DNA from 4 places in the Dorea sp. AM13-35 genome. Region 2 is predicted to be linked to each of the others. Evidence: predicted binding sites of a transcription regulator. Region 2 holds the regulator's gene; each other region holds the start of a gene.

Region 1 (2,213 bases), on a different contig from region 2:
ATAATCTGATGAATAATTATCCGATAAGGAAACCGTATTTTAACGGATCGTCTCCATCGATAATATATGTAGCAACACCTGTCAGGTAAGCTGTACCTGTAACCATTGGAATAACTGCATCGTAATCACCGATCTTAGTTTCTTCTTTGATTACACCTTTGAAACGTGTTCCCATGAAGCTTTCGTAAATGAATTCTTCTCCAACGCCAAGCTCACCCCATTTATGAAGTGTAGCAAGTTTAGCACTTGTACCTGTTCCGCAAGGTGAACGGTCAGCCTGAGCATCACCGAATACTACAACGTTTCTCATAGTAGCCTGATCCGGATTTGGTGTTGGTCCGTAGAACTCAACAAGGTCAACTTCTGTGATGTCAAGTGTTGGGTGCTGAATCTTAACTTCAGCATTGATCTTATCACGCATCTTCATTCCGAGAGCTGTGTATGCCGGAACTGTCTTGGCATTGATTTCTCCGATGTCAAGCTTAGTTGTATCAACTAATGCGAAGAAACTTCCACCGAATGAAATAGTATAAGGAATGTCTACTCCGTCAATATTAACTGTTAAGTTGTCTTTGTAAACGAATGCAGGTACATTTGTAAGTGTAACACCTGTAACTTTTCCGTTCTCTACCACAGCTGTTGTACGAATGATTCCTGCAGGAGCTTCCAGAACAACTTCGTTTTCACCTTCGTGGGATTCAACGAGTCCTGCTTCGATTGCAACAGTAACGGAACCGATTGTACAATGTCCGCACATGTTCAGATATCCGCCTGTATCCATGAAGATAACTCCCAGATCTGCTTCGTCGCTGACTGGTTTGCATAAGAAACCGCCAAACATATCGTGGTGTCCTCTAGGCTCCAGCATCAGAGCTGTACGAACGTGATCGTAATTCTCCTCCATCCATTTTTTCTTTTCAATCATAGTGTTGCCTTCCGGCTCTGGAAATCCCCCGATTACCATACGGCAAAATTCTCCGGCTGTATGTGCGTCAACAACCTGAAGTGCTGCCTCGTAGTTTGCAAAATTCACATTTGCTTTTAACTCCATAATTAGTCCCTCCTTAATATGAGATATTGAATAATTATTATTTATAGAAAACCTCTATAAATTTTATAAAAACACATAGAAACCCCGAGTTTGCAATGTGCCTTTTTTAAAATAGACTCAAAAAAATGAGAGCAAATTCAGTGATAAACACGAATAATTATACAAAAGTACGATATAAAATTAACAAATAGACTGTATTCTAGTACCGCGTTTAATCTCTTGCTTCTATTATCTACGAAAACCCTTGAAAAGTCAATGCTTTTTTGATATTATAAATTTAAATAAAAAGTGTTGAAAAATAACGAATATTGTGCTATTCTTAACAAGCGAATGAAAAGCGTATAATATGGGGGTAGATGGGTGACTGGTGTGCCTCCTAGTCTTCAAAACTAGTGTGGGGCGTTAAGAGCGTCCTGGGTGGGTTCGATTCCCACATGCCTCCGCCAGAAGAAGTGCAGCTATGTTACGTTAAAAAAATAACTTATAGAAAGCATCTATGAATAAAGGAATGTGGCGAGCTGAACAACGGATAAAAAAAGAATAATAATGATTATACAATTTATATTCTCACAGCAGAAAGCTGGAGAGTATGCATTATCTACATATTATATTAAAAGTTTAAAAGTCAGAAGAACAGAATGTAACAGCGAAGTTAAGTCAGAATAAGTAAACGAACTATGGTATAGGTTTCGTTTTTTACTTATATATAAAAGAAAAGGAGAGAATAGTGTCATGGGAAAAGTACAGATTTTATTACGTCAGCATGTTGGCGCACCGTGTGCACCGTGCGTTGAAGTTGGGGCGGATGTAAAAAAAGGTACACTGATTGCTACACCGACTGGACTTGGAGCTAACATCTATGCCAGTGTATACGGAAAAGTAACAGAGATTACAGATGACAGAATCATCATTGAAGCTGCAGATGAGCAGCCGGATGAATTCGTGCCGATCGATGTGCCGGAAGATGCAAGTAAACTGGATATGGTAAAAGCAGCCGGAGTAGTTGGAATGGGAGGAGCTGGATTCCCGACAGGAGTTAAGCTTAACATTAACTTGGCAGAGACTCCGATGGGAGAGATTAATCCGGAGATCAACCCGGAACTGTCAAAGGATTTCAGCATCGACTGTGGATATATCCTGATCAATGCTGCTGAGTGTGAAC
Region 2 (2,213 bases):
AAACGTCACTGTATAATCTGCGCGGAATGCAATACCAAGCACACAACCATTTCCGGCATTGATTCCCGATGGAATATCCACTGCAACTTTTGTTCCGGACGCTTCATTCATCCACTCGATAACTTCCCGGTAATGCCCGGTTACTTCCCGACTCAGACCAACACCGAATATAGCATCAATGATCAGGCTGTATGTGCCATCCGGGTAGTGGTCGCGGATCGATCCTCCAATGCTTTCAAAAAGCTTCCACTGATACCGGCATTCCGCACTTAAATGTGCCGGATTCCCCGCCATAAAAACAGTAACCGCACATCCTTCTTCTTTTAAAAGTCTCGCAATAGCAAAACCATCTCCGCCATTATTTCCCGATCCACAGACAATCAGAACATCTGTAAAATCCAGCTTTTCCTTTTTCATGGAATCAATACAACTCCTCGCCGCACGTTCCATCAGTTCCAGTGATGGGATACCGAGATTCTCTATCGTATCCTTATCTGCCGCCTTCATACTGTCTCCATCCGGTAAAAACCTCATATGCTCATCTCCCTAATATAATCGTACTTATGACACCTGCGGAGTCACAAAATCTTACATCCGCTTACTGACAAGCTCACATGAATGCAGGCTTTTCTGCTCTGGTATCATATAAAAAGGACGTATAAAAACAAGCCTGTATACACATGCCTGTTTCTATACGTCTGCTTTTACTAGTTCTTTCCTTTTTTGCGCTGGTCTTCATTATAACGACTGATGTTATAAGATAACTGCATCAGACTCTCTGACAAATGCACATTCTCAACAATGATGTTATCCGGCATATTGAGGTCCGTATGTGCAAAGTTCCAAATCGCGCGCACGCCGTTCTCCACAAGCATATTCGCAACTTCGATTGCCTTCTCTTTTGGAATTGTAAGTACAGCAATCTCTACATCATTCTTCTGGACAAAGGACTTCAACTCGTCCATCATGCGGATCGGCACTCCACGAATCGCAACTCCCTCCAGACGCGGATTTACATCAAAAATTCCGGTCAGGATAAATCCACGTTTTTCAAACGCTGCATAATTTGCAAGTGCCTGTCCCAAATTACCTGCACCAATGATTATGATCTTATGATCTTCTTCCAGTCCCAGGATTTTGCCGATCTCTGTATATAGATATTTGACATTATAGCCGTATCCCTGCTGTCCGAATCCTCCGAAATTGTTAAGATCCTGACGAATCTGAGACGCAGTAACCTTCATCCTTTTGCTCAGATCGTTAGAAGAAATACGTTCTACCCCATTTTCAAGGAGTTCTCCTAAATATCTATAATATCGCGGCAAACGTCGGATGACTGCCTGTGATATTCCTCGATTATCCAATTTTTTCACCTTCCCATATATATTCTAACTGTTATTATATAAAATTGTATGAATAAAGTCAATTTTTTAGTAGTTTTTTTATTACGTTTTCGCTATAATAAGAACGTATGTGAACAGATAAGGAGGAATTTTTTATGATACTTGCCTGTCATGGAATTAACAAAACATTTGGTGAAGAAATCATTGTGAAAGATGGTTCTTTTCATATAGAAGATCATGAGAAAGCTGCCCTTGTAGGCCCGAACGGAGCCGGCAAATCTACTATTTTCAAGATAATTGCCGGAGAACTGCCGTCAGATGGTGGTTCCGTCATCCTGACCAAAGGAAAGACTATGGGATATCTCGCCCAGCATCAGGACATGAATACAGATCGTTCGATCTACGAAGAAGTGCGCACGGCAAAAGCAGATATCATTGCCATGGAACAGAAAATCCGTCAGCTGGAACTGGAGATGAAGGACTTAAGTGGAGACTCTCTGGAAGACCACATGGACTCCTACAACCGGCTGACCGCAGCATTTGAACGCGAAAATGGATATGCTTACGAAAGCGAACTGACTGGCGTCTTAAAGGGACTAGGTTTTCAGGAAGAAGAATTTACCAAACCGGTGAATACGCTCTCCGGAGGACAGAAAACCCGTGTTTCTCTCGGCAAACTTCTGCTTACTAAACCGGATATTCTGCTTCTGGACGAGCCGACCAACCACCTGGATTTGAATTCAATCACGTGGCTGGAAACTTACATATTAAATTATCCGGGTGCAGTACTGATCGTCTCACACGACCGTTATTTTCTGAACCGGATTGTAACGAAAGTCATCGAAATAGAAAACGGTAAACTGATGACTT
Region 3 (2,213 bases), on a different contig from region 2:
TGTTGTTGTTGCTCCTGTCAGATCATCTGCCACTGCTCCGATTAATGGCATTTATTTACCCTCTCTTTCGTGCTGTTTTGCAGCATACTCAGCTACAACCTTCGTAGATTCGATCAGACTTACACATCCTGCGATTCCTTTTCCCGCGATATCAAATGCTGTTCCGTGATCTACAGAACTTCTGATAAACGGAAGTCCGAATGTCAGTGTTACGGATTTTTCGAAATCAAGTGTCTTACAAGCAATGTGTCCCTGATCGTGATACAGAGAAAGGATTGCATCGAATTTACCGGATTTGCCAATGTTAAATACAGAGTCAGCCGGGCAAGGTCCGATTGCATTGATTCCTTTTGCTTTTGCAGCTTCAACAGCCGGTCCGATATCTGTAAGCTCTTCTGTTCCGAATAATCCGTTGTCTCCGTTGTGTGGATTTAATCCGGCAACTGCGATCAGTGGATTCTCGATTCCGACTTTACGAAGTTCTTTATCAATGTTGATAACGTTCTCTAAGATTACGTCTTTTGTTGCATAGTGGCAAGCGTCTACCAATGACATGTGACGGCTTACAAAGAATACTCTTAATTTATGACATGAGAACATTGTCAGCGCATATGGAGAATTTGTCTGATGCTGATAAATCTCTGTATGTCCAGGCTCTTTTACTCCGACTAATTTGATAGCTCCTTTGTGGATCGGAGATGTAGAAACTGCATCTACTTTCTTAGCCATTCCAAGTTCGATAGATTTCATAACCCAGTCGATTGCCATCTGTCCTGCAAGCTTCTGCTCTTTTCCCCACTCGATAGAGTCTGTATCGTAATCTCCTGTTTCCAGAATATCGATTGTTCCAAATTCATATTTTGCTTCGGAAGGATCTGTGATCTTGTTGTATTTTAATTCTTTTCCAAGAACCTTTGCAGCTCTTTCCATGATTGCCTGACTTCCGATCACAAATGGTTTACAGCATTCATGAATCTCTTCTGAAAGCATAGTTCCTACTACAATCTCTGGTCCGATACCTGCCGGATCTCCCATTGTAATTGCTGTAACTGGTCTGAATTTCTCGCTCATTTTTCTCTTCCTTTCGTTTTCGAATACTTTCGTTTTATGTTTTGTATTTTTGTTTTGTTTTCATTTGTTGATTTTATTTTATTACTTTTGCTTTCGTTTTTCAATAGCTTTTTATCATTTCAGTAGATTCAAACACATTTTCATTACAGTTTTTGTGAATATTTACTATTATTTGCGCCTATTATTTCGTTTTTTTTCGTTTTTTCGTTTTGTTATTTTTTTGTCATGGATTTTGTTGCATTTTTTTCGTTTCGGATGTATAATGAAACCAACAATTTTTCATATAGAATCGAGGAGGATGACATGAAGAAAAAGTTATACTTTGGAAGTAACCTGAAAATGTACAAGCCTATCAAGGAGACTGTAGAATATCTCCAGTCACTGGTTGAACATACAAAGGACATCAGCCGTGACGAGATTGAACTGTTCATCATTCCTTCCTATACAACACTGGAAAGTGCAGTGAATAAAGTAGACCGCAATTATGTAAAAATCGGTGCACAGAATATGTGTTGGGAAGACGAAGGTCAGTTTACCGGAGAGATTTCACCGGTTATGTTAAAAGAACTCGGGCTGGATCTTGTAATGATCGGACATTCCGAGAGACGTCATGTATTCGGAGAGACAGACGTTGAAGAGAATAAGAAAGTAAAAGCCGCTCTGAATCATGGCTTCACGACTCTGCTCTGCATTGGTGAGACTGCTGAAGAGAAGAATTTCGGTATCAGCGCAGAAGTGCTCCGCACACAGTTAAAGGTCGGCTTCCACGATGTTCCGGTTTCACAGGTTCCGAATATCTGGGTTGCTTATGAGCCGGTATGGTCCATCGGTGTAAATGGAACACCTGCTTCCGCAGATTACGCAGAAGAGATGCACAAAGTTATCAAAGAGTGTCTGCAAGAGATCTTCGGTGATGCTTCTAAGGACATTCCGGTTCTGTACGGTGGAAGTGTCAATCCCGGCAATGCCAATGAACTCATTGTTCAGCCATCTATTGACGGATTATTTACCGGACGTGCTGCATGGCAGGCAGACAAGTTTGACAAGCTGATCCGTGATGCAAAAGCTACTTACGAAGCAGCACAGGCATAAGTCCTTTTGCTGTTTGCTTACTTATATTATTTATCAATTCCAAAAGAAGC
Region 4 (2,213 bases), on a different contig from region 2:
GAGTCTGACTCTTCTTTAGACAATGAATTATCATTCTATTGCGGAACCGGATGGAGAGCTACAATCCCATTCCTGATCTGCTATCAGAATGGTGTGAAGAACATCAGCGTGTATGATGGCGGATGGTGGTTATGGCAGCTGAATTGGCAGAAAGACAAAGCTGCATGGCCAATCCAGGACGTATCTGCAGATGTTGTAAAGAACTATGCACAGCTTAGCTTTGCAGCAGAAGAAGTAAACAAAGATGCTTCCGGTAAAATGCTTGTTGCAGGAGCTTCTGCAGCAGAAAATAAACTGGCTTGCTGGCCGGCACGTGTAAGCAGTAAAGTTGTTTACGGCTCTTCCGACAAGAAGGTTGCAACAGTAGATGCAACTGGAAAAGTTACAGCAGTCGCAGCAGGAGAAGCTACTATTACTGCAAGAACAAAAGCTGGAAATAAGGCAACATACAAAGTTGTTGTAAGCCCGGCTCAATAAAATGAATCTAAGTGCTTACAGGTATGAAATGGTTTAAGCATAATGATTTATAAATAAAGAATATAATACGAATAAAATGGTGCTTTGCGCAGATACGCAGGGCACCATTTTCTATATAATAGGAAACTTCATTTCTATTCTTTTTAATCCTGATTAGGAGGTTGTCGGAAGGAAACATATTCAGTCAGAAATATCTGTGAAAAAATCGAAATCTTGTTAAATATTTACGTATCCCGTTAAATGATTAATTACTGTCAATTCGGTAGTATTCCGGGAAAAAGTATGTTACACTCGCGATAGATTGTGGCGGACTGTTATTGCAAATGGGGAAAGATACAAAAGTATTAATATGTCATACACAGGAGGTATTTATTATGGCAATAACAATTGGCATCAACGGATTTGGACGCATTGGCAGAGTCGCATTCCGTATTGCCATCGATCAGCCGGAGCAGTTTAAACTTTGTGGGATCAACGTAAGAAACGCTGATCTGGATTATATTCTTTATATGATCCGTTACGATTCAATATTCGGACGTTTTCAGGGAACGCTCGAAAAGTATGAGGATGGAATCATCGTTAATGGTGAGAAGATTCGTGTATACTCGGAAAATGATGCTGCAGACATTCGTTGGGGGGAATGTGGAGCAGAATATATTATAGATGCGACAGGTGCTTACTGTACTACAGAGAAAGCAATGGCACATATCAAAGGTGGCGCGAAGAAAGTAATCATTTCCGCACCTGCTAAAGACCAGGATACACCGACATTTGTAATGGGAATCAACCACGAACTTTATCAGCCGTCTATGCATGTTGTTTCGAATGCATCGTGTACAACAAACTGTCTTGCACCATTGTGTAAAGTCTTAGAAGACAATTACGGAATTGAGTATGGATTAATGTCTACGATACATTCTGCTACAGCTAAGCAGAAAGTAGTTGACTGCCGTTCACTTAAAGACTGGCGTACAGGACGTGCCGTATTTGGCAACCTGATCCCATCCACAACAGGAGCTGCAAAAGCGATTTCACTCGTTATTCCAACATTAAAAGATCGCATGAATGGGATTTCTTACCGTGTACCGACTTCAGATGTATCCATTGTGGATTTGAATGTTGCTTTAAAAACAGAAACCAGTTACGAAGATATTTGTAAGAAAATGAAAGAAGCTTCAGAGACATATCTGAAAGGAATTTTAGATTATATCGATGACGAAGTAGTATCTTCTGACTTTATCGGAGACAGCCATGCATCATCCTTTGATGCACGTGAAGGAATCCAGATCAATGGACATTTCTTCAAGCTTATCAGTTTCTATGATAATGAGTGGGGGTACACAAATCAGATTTTCCGCCTGATCAAACATATGTATCAGGTAGATAACGGTATCAAATAGTGATACCAGGGTTGTAGAATGAAAAAGTAAAAATATAAGAAAAAGTAAATATCCGTAATAACAGTCGAAAGTCACGAAAAAGCATCTCAGGAGAATTGTCGATGAGCAGATCTTCTGGGGTGCTTTTTCGTGGTGAGATGTTTCTGTGGACTTGTGAGATACAAGCTGATTCTTGGTGTCTTACGCCGGAAAAGTATTTACATCTGCAAGAAAAAGCAAGATGCAGATGCAATTCTCAAGAATTATAAAAAACATAAAAACAGAGTGCGCTCTAGACATGCGCATATTTATACAGTATAATCAGAGTAATACTAATTTTTAAAGAAAGGAATACGA

Evidence for each region. Region 2 encodes Rex, which represses fermentation and respiration genes when NADH is low (regulators of the CRP and FNR family bind a similar motif). Its sites were predicted from a motif close to ATTGTTAANTANTTAACAAT; they were not measured.
Region 1: the regulator Rex is predicted to act here: its motif matches at 1,220-1,239, upstream of DW152_RS07970 (proline racemase family protein).
Region 3: the regulator Rex is predicted to act here: its motif matches at 1,280-1,299, upstream of pdxA (4-hydroxythreonine-4-phosphate dehydrogenase PdxA).
Region 4: the regulator Rex is predicted to act here: its motif matches at 690-709, upstream of gap (type I glyceraldehyde-3-phosphate dehydrogenase).

What each region holds. Positions count from the first base shown of each region.
Region 1 covers NZ_QUCZ01000006.1:53,902-56,114, forward strand. The annotation lists gene DW152_RS07970 (proline racemase family protein) at 17-1,051, opposite strand; tRNA gene DW152_RS13260 (tRNA-Sec) at 1,400-1,497, shown strand; gene DW152_RS07975 (proline reductase-associated electron transfer protein PrdC) at 1,784-2,213, shown strand, end outside.
Region 2 covers NZ_QUCZ01000001.1:550,808-553,020, forward strand. The annotation lists gene DW152_RS02690 (NAD(P)H-hydrate dehydratase) at 1-534, opposite strand, end outside; gene DW152_RS02695 (redox-sensing transcriptional repressor Rex) at 708-1,364, opposite strand; gene abc-f (ribosomal protection-like ABC-F family protein) at 1,499-2,213, shown strand, end outside.
Region 3 covers NZ_QUCZ01000006.1:13,127-15,339, reverse strand. The annotation lists gene DW152_RS07725 (four-carbon acid sugar kinase family protein) at 1-51, opposite strand, end outside; gene pdxA (4-hydroxythreonine-4-phosphate dehydrogenase PdxA) at 52-1,071, opposite strand; gene DW152_RS07715 (triose-phosphate isomerase) at 1,375-2,163, shown strand.
Region 4 covers NZ_QUCZ01000006.1:156,580-158,792, forward strand. The annotation lists gene DW152_RS08440 (rhodanese-like domain-containing protein) at 1-477, shown strand, start outside; gene gap (type I glyceraldehyde-3-phosphate dehydrogenase) at 852-1,877, shown strand.